3 regions of the Streptomyces boninensis genome follow, and region 2 is predicted to be linked to each of the others. Evidence: riboswitches for the same ligand, from Rfam matches in the RefSeq annotation. Region 2 holds a riboswitch; each other region holds the start of a gene.

Region 1 (6,627 bases), 4.4 Mb from region 2:
GCGAACGGCTTCACCAGGTAGTCGTCCGCGCCCGCGTCCAGGCCGTCGACCCGGTCGCTGATCGCGTCGAGCGCGGTGAGGACGAGGATCGGCGTACGGTCCCCGAGCGCGCGGAGGTGGCGGCACAGGGCCAGGCCGTCCATGACCGGCATCATCACGTCCAGCACCAGCGCGTCCGGGTCCCAGGCGGGGATCTCGGCCAGCGCGGCATGCCCGTCACCCGCCGTGCGCACGGCGAAGCCGTCCACCGTGAGGCCGTCCTCGACGGCGGCGCGCACCTCCGGGTCGTCGTCGACGAGGAGGATGCGGGGCCGGTCGTGCATGTCGTTCATGGGGCAAGACTGCCAAATCGGTTCTTAGAACCCTCTTAGGGCGCTCGCGGAGTGTGCCGCCCATGGACACACCACTGTCAGTCGTGATCGGCGCCGGAGGCACCGGCGGCCACATCTACCCGGGCCTGGCGCTCGCCGAGGCGCTGCGGCGGTACGAGCCAGGGGCGCGGATTTCGTTCGTCGGCACGGAGCGAGGTCTTGAGACCCGGCTCATACCTGAGGCGGGCTATCCGCTGCACACCGTCGACATGATCCCGTTCGACCGGTCCCTGGGCGCCAAGCGCTTCACCCTCCCGGCCGCCCTGCTGCGGTCGGGCGCCAGGTGCCGGAGCATCCTGCGGGCGCAGGACGCGCAGGTCGCCGTGGGCATGGGCGGCTACCCCAGCGCACCCGTGATCCTCGGGGCCCGGATGGCGGGCCTGCCCAGCGTCGCGCACGAGTCGAACGCGGTGCCCGGGCGCGCCAACGCCTTCGCCGCCCGCCTCACACCGCACGTGGCGCTCGCCTTCGAGGCGAGCGCCCTGCATCTGCCCGCCTCCGCGCAGCCGGAGGTCACCGGGATGCCGCTCTCCGGACCGCTCTCCTCCCTCGACCGGGAGGCGGTACGGGACGAGGCCCGGCGGGCGCTGGGGGTGCCCGCGGGCGTGCGCCTGGTCCTCTTCAACGGCGGCAGCCTCGGCGCCGCCCGGCTCACCGAGGCGGCGCTGGGGCTCGCCGAGCGATGGCAGGGGCGCGGGGACGTACGGCTGCTGATCAAGACCGGACCCGCCCGCATCGAGGACGCCCGGCAGCGGCTGCTCGCCGGTGGGGGACGGGTCGCGGCCGCGGTGCCGTACCTGGACCGGATGGATCTCGCCTATGCCGCGGCCGACCTCGTCGTCTGCCGGGCCGGTTCGGCGACCGTCGCCGAACTGGCGACGGTCGGGATGCCGGCGGTGCTGGTGCCGTACCCGCACGCCCCCGGCGATCACCAGACGCACAACGCGCGCGTCCTCACCGAGTCCGGCGGCGGCGTGCTGCTGCCCGACGAGGCGACGACGGCCGAGGCCCTCGACGCGGTGGTCCGGCCGCTGCTGGAGGAGCCGCTGAAGCTGCGCGCGATGTCGTACGCGGCGGCTGCCGCCGGCGCGAACGGGCGGCACTCGCGGGCCGCCGACCGGCTGGCCCAGAAGGTGCTGCGCCTGGCCGGCGGCCGCTTCGCACGGCTCGCGGATGACACCCGACCCACCCACATCACCAAGGAGCACTCATGACCTTCTTCAACGGCCGTACCGTCCTCGTCACCGGCGCGGAGGGCTTCATCGGCTCGACGCTCGTCGATCTGCTGCTCGCGGAGGGCGCGCGGGTGCGCGCCTTCGTGCACTACAAGCCGTACGCGGAGAAGGGCAATCTCAAGCATCTCGCCGGTGATCCGCGGGTCGAGCTGATGGCGGGCGACGTCCGCGATCCGGGCCGGGTCATGGACGCCGTCGAGGGCTGCGACACCGTCTTCCACCTGGCCGCGCTGATCGGCATCCCGTACAGCTACGACTCCCCGGGCGCGTACGTCGCCGTCAACGTCACGGGTACGGAGAACATCGCCGAGGCATGCCGGCGGCACGGCGTCCGGCGCCTCGTCCACACCTCCACGAGCGAGGTCTACGGGACCGCGCTGACCGCGCCCATCGCCGAAGACCACCCGCTGCAGCCGCAGTCCCCGTACTCGGCCTCGAAGATCGGCGCCGACATGATGGCGCTGTCGCACTTCCACGCCTTCGAGCTGCCGGTCGCGGTGGTGCGCCCGTTCAACACCTACGGCCCGCGGCAGTCCGCCCGCGCCGTCATCCCGACGATCCTGGCCCAACTGCACGCGGGCGCCCGCGAGCTGCGCCTGGGATCGCTGACCCCGACCCGCGACTTCACCTACGCGACGGACACCGCCCGCGGCTTTCTCGCGGTGGCGCAGAGCGACCGGGCGGTGGGCGAGGTGGTGAACCTCGGCAGCGGCCAGGAGATCGCGATCGGCGAGCTGGCGGAGCGGCTGATCGCGGCGAGCGGGAAGGACGCGGAGATCGTGGTGGACGAGGCGCGCCTGCGCCCGTCGGGGAGCGAGGTCCACCGCCTGCTGTCGGACAACTCCCGGGCGCGGGAGTGGGCGAGCTGGAAGCCGGAAGTCGACCTGGACGAGGGCCTGCGGCGGACCTCGGCGTGGGTGGCGGAGAACCTGGACCTGTTCGCCCCGGAGCGATACGCGGTGTGAGGCCCGGGCGGGCGCCTGTCGTGAGACAGCCGCCCGCCCACTCAGCTCAGTACTTCAACCCGTGCCCATACGGGTACAGCACCTCGCCACCCTCCACCGACCGGACGGTCACCGGCAGCTTCCCCCTCGGCGACACCTCGCCGAAGAGCACCCCGACCGCCGTCTCCAGCGACGTCACACCGAAGTTGCACGTCGTCAGATACGCCGGCACCGACGGGAAGCGGCGGATGTCGTACGGGACGCCGACCCCCAGCACCACCACCGGCTTACCCGTGCCGAGCAGCGCCTGGACCAGCACCGCCTGCGCCTTGCCCTTGTCCGTGGCGTTGGCCAGCGCGTGGCTGCTCACGACCACCAGGTCGGCCTGAGCCGCCGCGGCGACGGCCTCGTCGATCTTCGCCTGCGCCGGCACCGAGCCGGTCTCCAGCGTGGTGACCGTCTGGCCCCGCGCCGTCAGGCTCTGCCCGATCGCCGTCGTGGCCGGGACGCCCCACCCGGTGACCAGGACCTTCCGCTGCTGCTTCGGCAGCGGGAGCAGGTCACCAGAATTCTTCACCAGCGTCACCGTAGGACGGGTGATCCTCACCGCCTCCGCCGTGTGCGACGAGCTCCCGACCACCCGCTCCGCCCGGTTGACGCTGACGTACGGGTCCCCGTACAGCCCCTGCCGCAGCTTGTGCGCCAGGATCCGTACGACCGAAGCCTCCAGCCGCTTCTCGGTGATGTCGCCGCCGCGCACCGCGGCCGTCACCGCCGCCACCGCCGTGTCCATCTGCGGCGCCAGCACCAGCATGTCCGCGCCCGCCTGGAAGGCCCGTACCGGCGCCACGTCCGGCGGGAACTCGCCCGCCGCGCCCTGCATGTCGAGCGCGTCGGTGACGATCAGGCCCTTGAAGCCGAGCTCGTCGCGGAGCAGGCCGGTGAGGATCTTGTGGGACATCGTGGCCGGGGCGCCGCTGTCGTCCAGCGACTTCACCACGATGTGGGCGGTCATTATCGTTTCGAGGCCGGCGGCGATCGCCGCGCGGAACGGCGGCAGGTCGATGGCGTCGAGCTCGGCCCTGGTGTGCTTGATCTCCGGGAGGCCGAAGTGGCTGTCGACGGCCGTGTCGCCGTGGCCGGGGAAGTGCTTGGCCGCCGAGGCGACGCCGCCGCGGTCGTGGCCGAGGACGGCGGCCGCGGCCATTGGGGCGGCCAGCTTCGCCTCGTCGCTGAAGGAACGTACTCCTATGGCGGTGTTGTCCGGGTTGAGGTTCACGTCCGCGCACGGGCCGTAGTTCTGGTTGATGCCGACCGCGGCCAGTTCGCGGGCGGTGATCTCCGCGGAGCGGTAGGCGTGGGCTAATGAGCGGCCCGAGCCCAGGGCCATGTTGCCGGGGAACTGGGTGGCGGGGGCGGGCATGCGGGTGACGCGGGCGCCGCCCTCCTGGTCGGTGGAGATGACCAGCGGGGTGGCGGCGGGGGCGTCGAGGGCGGCCTTCTGCAGGCCGTTGGTGAGGCCCGCGATCTGGCGTACGCCGGTCATGTTGACGCCGCGGGTGGCGAAGAGAATTACGGCGCCCGGCTGGTATTTGGCGATCACCTCGGCCGGGGTGTTTACCCCGTAAAGGCGGCGGTTGAAGGCCTGCGCGGTGGCGTCGACGGCGTCGGCCGCGGTGCCGCCGACCTCGACCACGAAAAGCTGCCCGATTTGCTGCTCAATGGTCATTCGGCGGGCCAGCGCCCTGGCCCGGGAGGTGTACGAATCGGCCGCGGCGGTGGACGGGCCCGTCATGCCCGCGGTGATGGCGGCGCCTGCGAATCCGGCGAGGACATGTCTGCGAGAAGGCATGAGATCGCTCCTTAGCGAGTACGCGTGCGTGTGCCCTACGGCTGTGCAGCGGGGGGTGGTGGCTGCCGGCTCGGGTCTGCTCCCCCGTGTGGCCGCCAAGGAGAACTCGGCCGCAAATCTGGCAGCGGGTTCTTGGTCATGTCAATGCGTCTGCGCCCTAAACGGGTAAATCGGATCTTGTCCGAGAAGGCCGGGTTATTGCGCTGCAACTCGCCGGTGACCAAGCGGAATTCATGTGTGGGGCTGATGTGATGAGCTTGTAATCAGAGGCTGCAGACCTCTAGCGTTGCGTCCGTTCGAGAACCGAACACCGCAGCGCCGTACCGCCGAATCCTGCCCACGGCACCTGCGGCTCCCCCGGCAGCAACAGCTCACCGCCAGGGCAGGAGCGGGGGACCCACCTTCGCCGTTCCGTCCCCGGACGGCTTGGGGTGAAGCCGCCCGTCATCAGTGCAGCGCGGCCGGGCTATCTCCAGCCCGAACCCGACAGCTCACCTCGCAGGCGTAGGGAGAAGGAGAGCTCACTCCATGACGTCTGCGATAGGCCGTCACCGCGCCCACCGCAAGCCGAGCACCGCCCGCCGCTACGCCGCCCGCGCCGCCGCCGGCGGCGCCACCCTCGCCCTCCCGATCGTGGGTTACTCCGCCACCGGCGCCCTCGCCGCGGAGTCCACCTACACGGTCGAGGCCGGGGACACGCTCTCCACGATCGCCGCCGACGAGGACGTCGACGGCGGCTGGAAGGCCCTCTACGAGAAGAACAAGTCCGTCATCGGCGACGACCCGAACATGATCCAGGTCGGCGACAAGCTGTCCCTGGACACGGGCGACTCCGGCTCCAGCACGGACGCCTCCAATGCCTCGTACGGCACCGGCACCTCCACCGAGGAGGCCGACGCCGTCCTCCCGGTCTCCGACGCCAACCCGACGGCGAAGTTCGAGCAGGCGGGCGGCACCTGGTCCTCCGGCGAGCACAGCGGCCAGGACTGGTCCGTACCCACCGGCACGAAGGTCAAGGCCGCCATCGGCGGCGAGGTCGTCACGGCCGGCTACGACGACTCGTTCGGCTACGAGGTCGTCATCAAGCACGCCAGCGGCGACTACCAGCAGTACGCCCACCTGTCGCAGATCGACGTGAAGGTGGGCGAGAAGGTCGGCACCGGCGACCGCATCGCCCTGTCGGGCGCGACGGGCAACGTCACCGGTCCGCACCTGCACTTCGAGGTCCGCAAGACCGCCGAGTACGGCTCCGCGGTGGACCCGATCTCGTGGCTTGCCGACCATGGGGTGAAGGCGAACTCCTGAGTCGTAGCGGCTCCTGAAAGGCCCGGGCCGGGTGGTGGTCCGGGCCTTTTCGCTGCCGAGTTGTGCAAGAAAAGTTGCGCAAGACATATTGTGCAACTTTCCTTGCCTATCTACGGTGTTGGCGTGCCCTCTCGCATCACTGAACTGGCCAAGCTCAAGGCCTTCACACATCCGTTGCGTATCGACCTGTACCGGCTGCTGCGGCTGCGCGGTGCGGCCACGGCCTCGCAGCTGGCCGAGGAGGTCGACCAGGCGGTGTCGCTGGTCAGCTATCACCTGCGCAAGCTGCACGAGCACGGCTTCATCCGGGACCTGCCCGATCGCGCGCGGGACGGGCGGGAGCGCTGGTGGGGCGTTACGGAGCAGGGTTTCGCGTTCCACGCCAAGGACTTCGACGAGACCCCCGAGGGCGTCGCCGCGCTGGCCGGAGTGACCCGCGAGGTGCTGGCGACCCGCACGGCGCAGTACCGCAACTTCCTCGACCAGCAGGCCGGCTGGGGCAAGGAGTGGACCCGGGCGCACTTCAGCTCGGAGGCCATGGCCCGGCTGACGGCGGCCGAGCTGCAGGAGGTGGCCGACGAGGTCGCGGCGCTCGCCGACCGGTGGGTGGAGCGGGGCAGGGCCGCCGAGGCGGCCGGCGACACCGAGGGGCGGGAGGCCGTCGCGTTCCATCTGTACGGGTTTCCGGTGCGGCCGTGAGCGGGATAGGCGTGAGGGCCGTCGGGGCCGGGGCGCCCCGGCCCGCCTATCGCGACGCCAACGTGCTGCGCTGGCTGTCCGCGTACACGCTGTCGCTGATCGGCGACGGGGTCTACTTCGTCGCGCTCGCCTGGACGGCGGCGAAGGTGGCCGGACCGGCGCAGGTCGGGCTGGTGATGGCGGCCGGTTCGGTGCCGCGGGCTGCGCTGATGCTCTTCGGC
Region 2 (6,627 bases):
GACCAGGCTGACCAGATCCGCCGGGTCGAATGGCTTGGCCAGGAAGGCGTCGACCGGCGTCGACCGCCCGGCCTCCGCCTCGAGCTGCGTGCAGGCGCTGACGATGGCGATCGGCAGGTCGCGGGTGCGGGCGTCGGCGCGCAGCCGGGCGGCGGTGCACAGGCCGTCGAGGCGCGGCATCGCGATGTCGAGAGTGATCACATCGGGCCGTACGCGATGCACGACCTCCAGGCATTCGGCACCGTCGGCCGCGGTCACGACCTCGAAGCCCTCCAGCTCGAGATTGACCCTGATCAGCTGCCGGATCACCTTGTTGTCGTCCACAACAAGGACCCGACCGGACAAGCCAGGCACAGAGAAAAGGGTAGGTGCGCGACCCCCGCCGCGTCCCGGATTTGCGTACTTCCCCGCGTGCGGGGAGGGGAGTGTGGAAGCGTTTACTGCTATGTGGCCGCAGCCTCAACGGCCGCGTCGACGGCTGTCTCCGCGGCGTGCTCGACCGTCTCGATGCCGTGCTGCCGGGTGGTGTGGCCGTCGGACAGGACCGCGATCAGGTAGGTGTGGCCCGCGCGCTGGGCGCGGCCGATGCTGTTGACGTCCCAGCGGCCGGTGGCGGTGCGCGGCAGCCAGCCGTTCTTGAGCGCCACGGAGCCGTCGGCGGCGCCCGTGACCGCCGCGGATATCCCCCAGCGCTGGTCGGGGACGACGCGGCACATGAGGTCGTCGAGGACGGCCCGGGAGGCGCGCGTGAGCGGGGAGTCGGTGGTGAAGACGGCCTTGAGGAGGCGGAGCTGGTCCGCCGCGGTGGTACGGGTCAGGCCCCAGTGGCCGCCGCTGCCCGGGTCCGTATCGGTCAGGCCCAGGCGCTTGTTGGCGGCGGCGAGGCCCGCGGCGCCGCCGATGGACTGCCAGAGGGCGTCGGCGGCGTCGTTGTCGCTGCGGGTGATCATCGCTTCGGCCAGGCGGGTTTCGGACGCGGAGAGCTTGCGGTGGGCGTCCTGGGCCTTGAGCAGCAGGGCGGCAAGGATGTCGACCTTGGCGATGCTGGCGGTGTCGTACGTGCCGCCGCCGTGCGTGGCGGTGTCGCCGGTGGTGAGGTCCGTAACGGCGAGGGCGTACCGGCCTGATGGGACCGGGAGGGCGGCGAGGGCGGCGTCCACCGTCGCGTCGAGGTCGGGGGTGGGTGTCGGCGAGGGGGACGGATTGTCCGTCTTCCCCGGTGACTTCGGCGACTTCGACGGCTCCGCCGCTTCCGCGGTGCGGGCCGGTGACTGGCATGCCGTACCCGCGGCGAGGGTCAGGAGGGCCAGAAAGGCGGCGGTCGTGAGCGCGATGCGCGGTGAGCGGGACACGCCGGGGAAATTAGGCAGCGCATTTCACAGCCGTCTGGGAGCGGCCTCAACATCGGCTTAAAAACGGAAAGTCGGGAACGCGGGGGACGCATGCGTACCGGAGCAACCACGGAGGGTCAAGGGTCGAGCGTTTGTCCGTGATGTGCTTGTGATCTACCGCCGAGATCTCTTAGTGTCACGGCAGTTCGCACATGCGAGCACCGCGTCCCCCGATCCGCCGAATCCTGCCCGTCGGGGGCCGGCACCGTCGTCTTGCCACCGCAGGGCAGGAGCGGGGGAACCACCGTTCTCCGTCGGGGACTTTCCCGACTAGGGGTGCAGCCGCACCAATTGGCGCGGCCGGGCAGCTCCAGCCCGAACCCGACAGCTCACCTCGCAGGCGCCGGAGAAAGTCCCAGCATGGCCGGTACCGGCACACGCCGCGCACCCAAACAGCGCGTCGGCACCCGACGCGTCGTCACCGTCGCGGGCATAGGCATCGCCCTCCCCGCGCTCGGCACGCTCGCGGCCTCGGCCGCGAACGCGTACACGGTGGAGAAGGGCGACACCCTCTCGGACATCGCGGCGGACCACGGATACGGATCCGACTGGCAGCGGCTGTACGAGGACAACAAGAAGACGGTCGGCGGCGACCCCGACCTGATCCTGCCCGGCCAGGAGCTGGACATCGACGGCAAGGCCAAGGCCCCGGCCGCCAAGCCCAGCTCCTCCGCCGACAAGGCCGCCGACAAGGCCGAGGCCCAGCGGTACGTCACGCACACCGTCGCGGCCGGGGACACGCTCGGGAAGATCGCGGCGAAATACGACGTGCCGGGCGGCTGGCAGCGCGTCTACGCGGACAACAAGGACAAGGTCGGCTCGGATCCCGCCGCGCTGAAGGTGGGCACGAAGCTGAAGGTGGACACCAAGGGCGGGAAGGTCTCGAACCCCGTTCAGCAGGCGTCGGATTCCTCGGGCTCCGGTTCCTCCGGCTCCGGTGGCTCCGGCTCGTCCGCGATCCCCACCACCGAGGCGGGCATGAAGGCCGCGGCGCAGAAGCTGATGCCGGCGGACCAGTTCACCTGCTTCAGCAACATCGTGGAGCGGGAAAGCGGCTGGAACCACAAGGCGACGAACCCGTCCTCGGGCGCGTACGGCCTGGTGCAGGCGCTGCCCGGCTCCAAGATGGCGTCCGCGGGCGCCGACTGGCGGACGAACCCGGTCACGCAGATCAAGTGGGGCCTGACCTACATGAACGAGCGCTACGACAGCCCGTGCGGCGCCTGGGAGTTCTGGCAGGCGAACAGGTGGTACTGAGCGCCTGACCTACTCGTCGAGGTAGGCGTCCAGCGCCTCGTCCAGTGAGGTCGTCCACTCGTTGAGGGCGGCCTTGCTGGACGCGGCCACCTCGGCCGGGTATTCGCGCCGGCGGCGGGTGTGCACGGTGACGGTGAGCCGGCGGCCGAAGCGCGAGGTGGCCCACTCGACGGCGCCGATCTCGTCCCAGCCGAAGTCCGCCTCGGTGTCGTCGAGGGTGAAGCGGACGCCGTCGGCGTCGACGGCGATGGAGCCGCGGCGGTCGGAGGCCTCGAAGGCGGGACCGTCGCCGGGCTCGCCGTCGGCCTCATCCTCGTCCGTGGACTCGCCGTCCTCGTCCTCGCCGGCGCTCTCCGCCGCGTCGCCGGCGTCCGCCGCGTCCTCGGCGGCCTCCGCCTCGACGCCGTCGCCGTCCTCGTCCGTCTCCACGCCGGCCTGCGCCTGGTCCTGCGTTTCCGGCTCCGGCTCCTGGTGCGCGGGCACGAGGCCCGGCACCGCGCCCGGGTCGGTGGCGGCGGCGTTCACGGTCGGTATCTTGGTGCCCTTCTTCTCCGTCACAGCGCGCATTATTGCGGATCACCCGCCCGTCCCGTCCAGCCCGGCAGCGCCAAGGCGGCGGAGCCGGAAAAACTCATCGTTCTTTAAGGTGCGGCGTCCGCCGTCAGCCCCAGGCGGCCTCGGCCACCGCCACCCCGACGAACACCGCGCCGAGCCCCGCCACCACGCTCGCGACGGCGTTGGCCGCGGCGTAGAACCGCGCCCCCTCCTCCGCGAGCCGCAGCGTCTCGTACGAGAAGGTCGAATACGTGGTGAGCGCCCCGCACAGCCCGGTGCCGAGAAGCAGCTGCAGCCGGTCTCCCGCCGCGCCCGCGACCACCGCGCCGGTGAGGACGCCGAGGACGAGGCAGCCGGCGACGTTGACGGTCAGCGTGCCCCAGGGGAAGACGGAGTCGTGGCGGAGCTGCACGGCGCGGTCGGTGACATAGCGGAGGGGGGCGCCGACCATGGCGCCGGCGATGACGAACAGCCAGTTCACCGCGGGTCGCCGCCCCGGCCCACGTAACGGATCACCTCGACCTCGTCGAGGATGACCAGGCCCTCCCCCACCAGCTCGTCCAGCTCCGGCAGGAAGCCGCGGACCCGCTCCTCGGTGTCCACGATGACGATGGCGACCGGCAGGTCCTCGCTCAGGGACAGCAGCCGGGAGGTGTGGATGAGGGAGGAGGCGCCGAAGCCCTCGATGCCGCGGAAGACGCTGGCGCCGGCGAGGCCGGCGGCGTGGGCGCGGTGGACGATTTCGGTGAAGAGGGGTTTGTGCTGCCAGGTGTCGTTCTCGCCGATGAAGATGGTGACCCGCAGGGCGGGGCCGGTGAGCCTGGTCATGGCCTGGTGCCTCCGGTTCGCTCAGCGCGCCACCTGACCAGGCGGCGGGTGGTGGACGCGGCCGCCCAGACCGCGAGCAGCGCCGCCAGCAGGGTGAGCCCGAGGTACAGCAGGCCCAGGCCCGGGCGCCCGCCGTCTACGAGCCGCTCGATGTCCACGGCGTACGTCGAGAAGGTGGTGAAGCCGCCGAGGACGCCGGTGCCGAAGAACGGGCGGACCAGGCGGTGCGCCGCCCATACGTCGGTGATCACGACCATGAAGACGCCGATGACCGCGCAGCCGACGACATTGACGGCGAGCGTCGTCCAGGGGAACGCGGCCGGGGCGGCCGTCGGCCACAGCAGCGCGGCCCCGTAGCGGGCGGCGGCGCCGAGACCGCCGCCGAGCGCGACCATGCCGATGACGGGGCCCTGTCCGCGCCAGGCGCGCTGCCGCGGGGCGGGCAGGGGCGTCTCGGCGTCGGGGTCGACGGGCTCCTTCGTCAGGTGCGGCCTGGGCGCGGCCGTCATGCGCTTCTCTCCTCCTGCTGGCCGGGCTCCAGGCTATCGAGGGGGTGCGGGGGGCACCACGCGAGCGAGGGCTCTCACGCCGCCGCCCGCAGCAGCCCCCGCACCGCCTCCAGCGCCCTCCGCGCCTCCGGCGTCCGTACGGCCCCGACGTACACATGCACGCCGCTGGGCGCGTACTGAAAGCTCCCCTCGTTCCCGGCCTCGGCCAGTCTCGCCGCCAGCGTGAAGACATCGGGGGCGAGGATGTCGCGGCCGCCCTGGAAGAGGTGCACCGGCGGCAGCCCGGCGAGGTCCGCGTGTACCGGGCTCAGGCGCGGGTCGCGCGGGTCGGTGCCCGCCGCCCACAGCTTGCCCGCGCCTGCCAGCGGTCCGGCCTGGAGCATCGCGTCGTACGGCTGCAGCGCGGCGATCGCGGGATGGCTCAGGGAGACGTCGAGCCAGGGCGCGAAGGCGATCACCTGCCGGGGCGCCGGCAGGCCGCGGTCGCGGTAGGCGATCGCCTGGCCGAGGGCGAGGGCGCCGCCGGCCGAGTCGCCGGCGAGGGTGACCTGCTCCGCGCCGCCCGCCTCGGCGACGGTCTCCTCGTAGACGGTCCGCAGGAAGTCGTACGCCTCGTCGACGTTGCCCTCCGGCGCCAGCCGGTACAGCGGGACGGTGACGGTGGCGCCGGTGTCCCGGCTGATGCCCGCCACGATCCGCCAGTGGGCGGCCTGGAGCGCCAGCACGTAGCCGCCGCCGTGGGTGTAGACGACGTGGTGGCCGCTCGCCCCGGCGGGGGGCGTGAGGCGCAGCACCGGGCGCCCGGCGACGGTGGTCTCGGTGATCTCGTGGCTCCGCCGCAGGGCGGCCGGGGTCGGAGCGGGCTGCGGGTACTGGCGATTGAAGAGGTCCGCGGGGCCGCGGCGCCGCGCCCGCCAGCTCTCCACCCGGATCCGCGCGGTGGTGGCCGCCATGGACAGACTCATCTGCCGCTCCCTGCTCTCGACTTCCCGGTGCCCGCCGCCCTGTGCGGCACCGCTCGATCCTGCAGCCTTCTGACCGCTGTGACCAGGGGTGTTGGCGACGAGTCGACTCAGTCGCGGACGCCGATGCCTTCCTTTGGCCGGGTCTCGTCCGGTACGGAATCGGAGTACTCGAAGAACAGCAGCATCCCGATCGCCGACAGCACCACCGCCGCACCGCCGAGCGTCACCGCGGCGCGGCTGATGCCGCGGGCCGTGGAACGTCCGGCCCGCACTCGCGCCCAGGCGCCGGCGCCAAAGGCGAGGGCGGCCGCGCCGAGCGGGTACGCGAGCCAGAAGAGCTGCATGGTGGCCCCGATGAGCACGCCGGCTATGGCGAGGACCAGGGCGGTCGTCGCGAGCTTGTCGCCACGGGCGGCCGGCTTGGCCGGCGGGATCGGCGCGGATGGCGCAGGCACCGCAGCACCTGGTCCCGGACCCGGCCCCGGCCCGCCGACCGGCACCGGCACCCAGCGCCCGCGGCTGCTCGCCGCGTACAGCAGCGCGGGGCGGATCAGGTGGCGCCGCTGCCAGATCGCTTCGAGGTACTCCTGCTCTCGGCGGGCGGGGGCGGAAGCCGCCGCCGGCTCGGACGCGCCTACGCCGCTCACCGCCGCCCCGGGCAGCGCGCCGCCCGGCACCGCGCCGAAGTCGCTCGTACCGGCCGGGTCGGCGCTGCCCCCATCGCCGGCGGCGACGCCGCCCGTATCCGAAGCGCCCGCGTCGAAGCCGCCCGCGCCGGGCACGCCCGCGCCGAGCCCGCTCGCGCCACCGGCACCGAAGACGGCCGCGTCCGGGACCGGCGCCCCGAAGGCCGTCGCGTCGCCGACGCCCGCCCGCGGCACCTCCCCCAGCACATCCGCATGCCCCGCCCGCAGCCGCGCCAGCCGGGTCGCCGCGCGCACATACGCGTCGTACTCCTTGCCCGCCTGCTTGCCATGCCAGCCGGTCACGAAGTCCCGCCCCGCGCGGCGCGCCGCCCGGGAGCCGAGGGCCGCTATCTCCATCGGCTCCAGCCAGCCCGCCTCCGCATACCGCGGGAGCTGCTCGCGCGCCGCCGCCAGCACCCGCTGCCGGTCCCACACC
Region 3 (6,627 bases), 2.8 Mb from region 2:
CACATGAGGTCGCGGAGGTCGGAGTCGGAGAGCCGGTCGTCGACGCTGACCGTGGCGGTCACGGCGTCGAGGAGGCGCTTGGCCTTGAGCGGGTTGGAGAGGTTCGAAGGGGTCATTGTCCTGTCCGCGACCGCCTTCAGGAAGCGCTGCTGGCGCTGGGTGCGGTCTAGGTCGCCGCGCGGCAGGTGCTTCCGCTCCCGTACGTAGGTCAGCGCCTGCTCGCCGTTCATCTCCTTGCCCTCGACGGTGACGCCGCCGACCGCGTCGGTGAGGCGCTTGAAGCCGCTCCAGTCGATGACGGCGAGGTGGTCGACGCGTACGTCCGTGAGCCGCTGCACCGTGTCGATGAGCAGCGGCGGGCCGCCCCAGGAGAAGGCGGCGTTCAGCTTGGCGTCGCCGTGGCCGCGGACCGGGACCCAGCTGTCGCGGGGCAGCGAGATGACGTAGGCGGCGCCGCGGTCCTCCGGCAGGTGGACCAGCATCATCGTGTCGCTGCGCTGCGCGCCGGGCTTCCACTGGGGGGCCTTGGCGGAGCGGCCAGTGGTCGGGAGGTCGGAGCGGGCGTCGAGGCCGACGAGGAGATACGTCTCGCCGCCCTTGGCCGGGGCGGGCTGGTCCTTCTTCGGCACGTTCGTAGGGAAGGCGCCGGGGATGCGGTCTACGCGCCCGGTGTAGTGCTCGTACGCCCACCACACGCCGCCGACGGCGAGCAGGGCGCCGGTGGCGAGGAGGGCCAGGGCGGCGAGGAGGACGCGGCGGCCGCGCGGGCGGCGGGCGCGGCGGTGGCCGGGGCTCTGGGGCGGGGCCGGCTCGGTGGCGGGCGCGTCGGCGGCCGCTACGGCGGCAGCGGTGCTGTCATTCACATTCACGTCAGACAGCCCGGGGCGGGGCAGGGTTGTGCTGCCCCGCGGTTATGCTCGGGGGCGGCCCCGCCCCCGCTAAACGGAGGACCCCCTTCATGGCCCCGAAGATCACCGTGATCGGCACCGGCTACCTCGGCGCCACGCACGCCGCCGCCATGGCGGAGCTGGGCTTCGAGGTCCTCGCCCTCGACGTCGTACCCGAGAAGATCGACCTGCTGACGTCCGGCAGGGCGCCGATGTACGAGCCGGGCCTGGACGAGCTGCTGTCGAAGCACGTCGCGGGTCTTGAGGGCGCGAGCGGGCGGCTGCGCTTCACGATGGACTGGGCCGAGATCGCGGACTTCGGCGATGTGCACTTCGTGTGCGTGAACACGCCGCAGAAGCACGGCGAGTACGCCTGCGACATGTCGTATGTGGACAGCGCGATCGAATCGCTCGCCAAGCACCTGCACAAGGCCTGCCTGGTCGTCGGCAAGTCCACCGTGCCGGTCGGCTCGGCCGAGCGGCTGGCCGCCCGGATGGCGGAGCTGGCGCCGATCGGCGCCGAGGCGGAGCTGGCGTGGAACCCGGAGTTCCTGCGCGAGGGCTTCGCCGTGGACGACACCCTGCACCCGGACCGGCTCGTGGTCGGCGTGCGCAGCGAGCGCGCGGAGAAGCTGCTGCGGGAGGTGTACGCGACGCCGATCGGGGAGGGCACGCCCTTCGTGGTGACGGACTTCCCGACGGCGGAGCTGGTGAAGACCTCGGCGAACGCCTTCCTCGCCACGAAGATCTCGTTCATCAACGCGATGGCGGAGATCTGCGAGGCCGCGGGCGGCGATGTCGTAAAACTCGCGGAGTCCCTCGGCTATGACGAGCGGATCGGCCACAAGTTCCTGCGCGCGGGGGTCGGCTTCGGCGGCGGCTGCCTGCCGAAGGACATCCGCGCGTACATGGCGCGGGCCGGCGAACTCGGCGTGGACCAGGCGCTGACCTTCCTGCGCGAGATCGACTCGATCAACATGCGCCGCCGCGGCGCCGCGGTCGAGCTGACCCGCGAGATCTGCGGCGGCTCCTTCCTCGGCAAGCGGGTCGCGGTGCTCGGCGCCACCTTCAAGCCGGACTCGGACGACGTCCGGGACTCGCCCGCGCTGAATGTCGCCGGGCAGATCCATCTGCAGGGCGGCCAGGTGACGGTGTACGACCCGAAGGGGATGGACAACGCGCGGCGGCTCTTCCCGACGCTGGGATACGAGGAGTCGGCGCTGGAGGCCGTGCGCGGCGCGGATGTGGTGCTGCACCTGACGGAGTGGCGCGAATTCCGCGAGCTGGACCCGGCGGAGCTGGGCGCGGTGGCCGCGCGGCGGTGCATCGTCGACGGCCGGAACGCCCTCGACCCGGAGAAGTGGCGGGCGGCCGGGTGGACGTATCGCGGGATGGGGCGGCCGAACGCGTAGGGCGCGTGGGCCGGGGACGGGGTTCCACGACACCACCGAAAAAACCTGGTGGTCGGCTGCTGCTCGGTGCTGGGTTTTTTCGGCGGCGTCGTTCCACCCCGTCCCCTCCTAGCGCTGCCGAGTGCGGTATGTCCTCATCTTCGCGCGGCTTCCGCACACCGCCATCGTGCACCAGCGGCGGCGGCCCGCCGGGCTGCGGTCGTAGTACGCCCATAGGCAGTCCTCGGCCTCGCAGGCCTTGAGTCGGGCCCACGTGCCGTCCGCCGCCCCCGCGGCGATCGCGGCGGCGATACGGGCCGTCAGCGCCTCCACTCGCTGCAGCCTGGGGTCGGGCTCCAGCTCAGCGCCGCCCTCCCGTGACAGCGTCACCCGCAAGGGAGCCGCCGCCAGCAGGCCCTCCAGCTCCCGTCGCGCGTCCGGCGGCAGCGCGGCCCCCGCGTGCGCCAGGCACACCGCCCGCAGCGTCTCGCGGAGGCGGGTGAGCGGCGGCAGGTCGCGTTTGCGGAGGGACAGGGCGGAGACCCGCGTGTCGGTCAGGAACGACTCCAGGTCGTCCTGGCCCGTCTCCACGTCCAGGGTGTTCACGAAATCCTGGATCAGCTGCAGGCCCGGCGGAGTGTCCACCCTTGCCATGTTACCTGTGTCACCCCATCATGGGGTAACGAGAAGCCGTTACCGGTAAAGCGCCTGAAGGAGTAACGCCATGGCCATCGCCAAGCTGGGGCCCGTAGCGCTGGACTGTCCGGACAACCGTGCGCTCGCGGAGTTCTACCGCGCGATCCTGGACGGGGGCGAGATCAAGGGGGACCCGGCCGAGCCCGACTGGGTGGAGTTCGCCGCGCCCGGCGGACAGGTGCTGGCCTTCCAGCAGTCCGCGGACTACGTCCCGCCGGACTGGCCGAACGGGGAGCGCGGCCAGCAGTTCCACCTCGACCTGGAGGTGCCGCGGGCGGAGCTGGACGCCGCGCAGGAGCGCGTGCTGGCGCTCGGCGCGAAGCTGCTCGACGATCAGATCGGCGAGGGCCGGTGGCGGGTGTACGCGGATCCGGCCGGGCACCCGTTCTGCCTGTGCGCCTGCTGAGCGCCGCGCTCGTACGCAAACACGACAAAGCCCCCGGTCCGCCGGAACCGGGGGTTTGCCGTATCGGCTAGCTGCCGCGCTTAGAGGCTGACGCCGTGCGAACGCAGGTACTGGACCGGGTCGATATCCGAGCCGTACTCGGCGCCGCTGCGGATCTCGAAGTGCAGGTGCGGGCCGGTGACGTTGCCGGTGGCGCCGGAGAGGCCGAGCTGGTCGCCCGCCTTCACGGACTGGCCCGCGGACACCGAGATGGACGACAGGTGGGCGTACTGGGCGTAGCGGCCGTCCTCGAGCTTCACGACGATCGCATTGCCGTACGCGCCGCCGTCGGCGCCGTTGCCGGCCTTGACGACGGTGCCCGCGGCCACGGACTTCACCGGGGTGCCGGTGCCGGCCGTGAAGTCGACGCCGGTGTGGCTGCCTGAGGACCACATGCCGCCGCCCGCGCCGTACGGGGTGGAGACGGAGCCCGGGACCGGGCGGACGAAGCCGTCGGACGAAGAGGAGGAAGCGCTGTCAGCCGCCTGCTTCGTCTTGGTCTTGGGGGCCTCCTGCTTCGGGGCCTCCTGCTTCGGCGCGGCGGCCTTCTTCTCGAAGGTGACGTCGCGGTCGCCGTCGAAGTCGTACTTCTGGCCCGGGAAGATCAGGTCGGGGTCGCCGCCGATGGTCTTCTTGTTGCCGTCGTAGATGGCGTGCCAGCCGCCCTTGACGTCGTGCTTGTGCGCGATGTCGGAGAGGGTGTCGCCCTTGACCACGGTGTACGTGCCCGGCTTGGTCTGCTTCTGCTGCGGGGCCGGCTTGGCGGCCTTGGTGCCCCACTCCTCGTTCGAGGAGTCCTGCTTGGGGGCCTCCTGCTTCGGGGCCTCCTGCTTGGGCGCGGCCTCCTGCTTCGGGGCCTCGGCCTGCGTCTGCGGGGCCGGGCCGCCCTTGGCGAGGCCGGCGGCGGGGCCGCAGTTCGGCCAGGCGCCCGGGCCCTGCGAGTCGAGGACCTTCTCGGCGATCTCGATCTGCTGGGCCTTGGTGGCCTTGTCGGCGGTGGCGGCGTACTTGGTGCCGCCATGGGCCGCCCAGGTGGACTGCGAGAACTGCAGGCCGCCGTAGTAGCCGTTGCCGGTGTTGGTGGACCAGTTGCCGCCGGCCTCGCACTTGGCGACCTGGTCCCAGGTGTCGACGGAGGCGGCGTGGGCCGAGCCGCCCGCGATCATCGGGATGGCTACGCCCGCGCCACCGGCGGCGAGGACGAGAGTGGCGCGCTTCTTGGCTATTCGACCGAGACGACGGTGACGTCCGCGTGCGGACATGGGCATGCTCCTCTCCGACGCCTGCGAGGTGAGCTGTCGGGTTCGGGCTGGAGATGCCCGGTCGCGTGGGGATGCGCGACTTCACCCCAAGCCGGTGCTGTGTATTGAGCGGCACAGCTCCGGCGGCTTACCTGGGTCCCCCGCTCCTGCCGTAAAGACGGTGTGTCGTTCACCCGCGGCCGCCGACAGGATTAGGCGTTCGGCTGCGAGGCGCCCGGACATTTCAGCCGGACACGGCGAGCACCGTAAACACATCGATTTCCGGGAAACAAGCGGCGATTGCGGCGCCGCAGATCACAAACCTCACCCGCTGCGGTGGATCACCGCACTCAGAGCGATGTGACGAAAAGCAAGCACGCCCTCAAATGGCGCCGTTACCTGGGGAGATGACGCAAGGGAAGCAAAATGGACACCGGGGGCGGCACCCCTCGATGTCCATGAAAATTGCCTTAGTGAGCTGTGTCACCGGGGAGTTGGAACACCCGGACAGATGCACCACGACGCCCCGAGATGTCCGTTGCGACCGATTCAGCGTCCTTGAGTACGCGTACGGCATTGCGCCACGTGAGGCGGGCGAGGTCGGATTCCGACCAGTTACGGCGGAGCAATTCGGCTACGAGCGTTGGGTATCCGCTCACATCGGACATATCCGTCGGAGTGTGGGCAACGCCGTCGTAGTCGCCGCCGATGCCGATGTGGTCGATGCCGGCGACCTCGCGCATGTGGTCGAGATGGTCGGCGACGACGGCGGCGGTGGCGCGGGTCGCCTGCTGCTCCTCGGTCTCGTCACCGAGGCGCGGCAGGATGAATTTCGGTACGAAAGTGGCCATTGCCACGCCGCCGTTCGCGGGGAGCTGAGCGAGGACGTCGTCCGGGATGTTCCGGGGGTGGTCGTTCACCGCGCGGGAGGAGGAGTGCGAGAAGATCACCGGCGCCTCGGTGACGCGGAGGGCGTCGTGCATCGTGGCCGGCGCCACGTGGGAGAGGTCGACGAGCATGCCGAGGCGGTTCATCTCGCGGACGACCTCCTCGCCGAAGTCCGTGAGGCCGTCGTGCGCGGGCTCGTCGGTCGCCGAGTCCGCCCAGTCGGTGTTGTCGTTGTGCGTCAGCGTCATGTAGCGGACGCCGAGCTCGTGGAGGGCGCGGAGGGTGGCGAGGGAGTTATTGATGCAGTGGCCGCCCTCGGCGCCCATGAGCGAGGCGATACGGCCCTCGGCGCGGGCCGCCTCCATGTCGTCGGCGGTGAGCGCGAGCTTCAGGTCGGCCGGGTGCCGCTCCACGAGCCGCTTGACGCAGTCGACCTGCTCCAGGACGGCGCTGACGGCGTCGTCGCCGGCGTGCTCGGTGGAGACGAAAACGGACCAGAACTGCGCACCCACACCGCCCTGCCGCAGCCGCGGAATGTCGGTGTGGAGGTGCGCGCTCTGGTCCTGCGCGACGTCGCGCTGCGCGAGGTCGTACGCCACCTGCTTGCGCAGCGCCCAGGGGAGGTCGTTGTGGCCGTCCACGACGGGGTGCTCGGCGAGGAGCGCGCGGGCGTGTGCGAGGTGGTCGGCCATCGTCGGCGTCTCCCGTTCCGAGGACACGGGGCTGTGCCCCGGACCCCCTGTCGGCGCTTCGCGCCCCCCGCGGCAGAGCCGCAAATCAATTGCAGTCTCAAACGCCGGACGGGCTGCTTATTCGGCGGCGCGCTTGCGCAGGCGGCGGCCCTTCTCCGTGGCGAGTTCGTTCAGCTCACTCTGGAATTCGGCCATCCGCCGACGCAGGTCGGCATCGTTCGCCGCGATCATACGGACCGCCAGCAGCCCCGCATTACGCGCCCCGCCGATCGACACCGTCGCCACCGGCACCCCGGCCGGCATCTGCACGATCGACAGGAGCGAGTCCATGCCGTCGAGGTACTTCAGCGGGACCGGGACGCCGATCACGGGGAGCGTCGTGACCGA

Evidence for each region. Region 2 has a riboswitch for cyclic di-AMP ahead of ACNNMR_RS30255 (LysM peptidoglycan-binding domain-containing protein). Riboswitches for the same ligand answer to the same signal wherever they lie in the genome.
Region 1: it holds a riboswitch for cyclic di-AMP, as region 2 does, so the genes downstream of both, ACNNMR_RS09760 (M23 family metallopeptidase) here and ACNNMR_RS30255 (LysM peptidoglycan-binding domain-containing protein) in region 2, are expected to answer to the same signal.
Region 3: it holds a riboswitch for cyclic di-AMP, as region 2 does, so the genes downstream of both, ACNNMR_RS17175 (transglycosylase family protein) here and ACNNMR_RS30255 (LysM peptidoglycan-binding domain-containing protein) in region 2, are expected to answer to the same signal.

The regions. Positions count from the first base shown of each region.
Region 1 covers NZ_CP183837.1:2,179,426-2,186,052, reverse strand. The annotation lists gene ACNNMR_RS09780 (response regulator transcription factor) at 1-323, opposite strand, end outside; gene ACNNMR_RS09775 (UDP-N-acetylglucosamine--N-acetylmuramyl-(pentapeptide) pyrophosphoryl-undecaprenol N-acetylglucosamine transferase) at 395-1,585, shown strand; gene ACNNMR_RS09770 (SDR family NAD(P)-dependent oxidoreductase) at 1,582-2,571, shown strand; gene ACNNMR_RS09765 (glycoside hydrolase family 3 protein) at 2,618-4,402, opposite strand; cyclic di-AMP (ydaO/yuaA leader) riboswitch at 4,768-4,921, shown strand; gene ACNNMR_RS09760 (M23 family metallopeptidase) at 4,931-5,707, shown strand; gene ACNNMR_RS09755 (ArsR/SmtB family transcription factor) at 5,831-6,406, shown strand; gene ACNNMR_RS09750 (MFS transporter) at 6,403-6,627, shown strand, end outside.
Region 2 covers NZ_CP183837.1:6,574,714-6,581,340, reverse strand. The annotation lists gene ACNNMR_RS30265 (response regulator) at 1-324, opposite strand, end outside; gene ACNNMR_RS30260 (serine hydrolase) at 444-1,352, opposite strand; cyclic di-AMP (ydaO/yuaA leader) riboswitch at 1,596-1,749, shown strand; gene ACNNMR_RS30255 (LysM peptidoglycan-binding domain-containing protein) at 1,752-2,648, shown strand; gene ACNNMR_RS30250 (hypothetical protein) at 2,658-3,206, opposite strand; gene crcB (fluoride efflux transporter CrcB) at 3,310-3,684, opposite strand; gene ACNNMR_RS30240 (DUF190 domain-containing protein) at 3,681-4,031, opposite strand; gene crcB (fluoride efflux transporter CrcB) at 4,028-4,540, opposite strand; gene ACNNMR_RS30230 (alpha/beta hydrolase fold domain-containing protein) at 4,615-5,505, opposite strand; gene ACNNMR_RS30225 (PrsW family intramembrane metalloprotease) at 5,613-6,627, opposite strand, start outside.
Region 3 covers NZ_CP183837.1:3,799,685-3,806,311, forward strand. The annotation lists gene ACNNMR_RS17155 (LCP family protein) at 1-863, opposite strand, end outside; gene ACNNMR_RS17160 (UDP-glucose dehydrogenase family protein) at 959-2,299, shown strand; gene ACNNMR_RS17165 (CGNR zinc finger domain-containing protein) at 2,408-2,932, opposite strand; gene ACNNMR_RS17170 (VOC family protein) at 3,003-3,380, shown strand; gene ACNNMR_RS17175 (transglycosylase family protein) at 3,461-4,681, opposite strand; cyclic di-AMP (ydaO/yuaA leader) riboswitch at 4,685-4,854, opposite strand; gene ACNNMR_RS17180 (dipeptidase) at 5,131-6,240, opposite strand; gene purE (5-(carboxyamino)imidazole ribonucleotide mutase) at 6,358-6,627, opposite strand, start outside.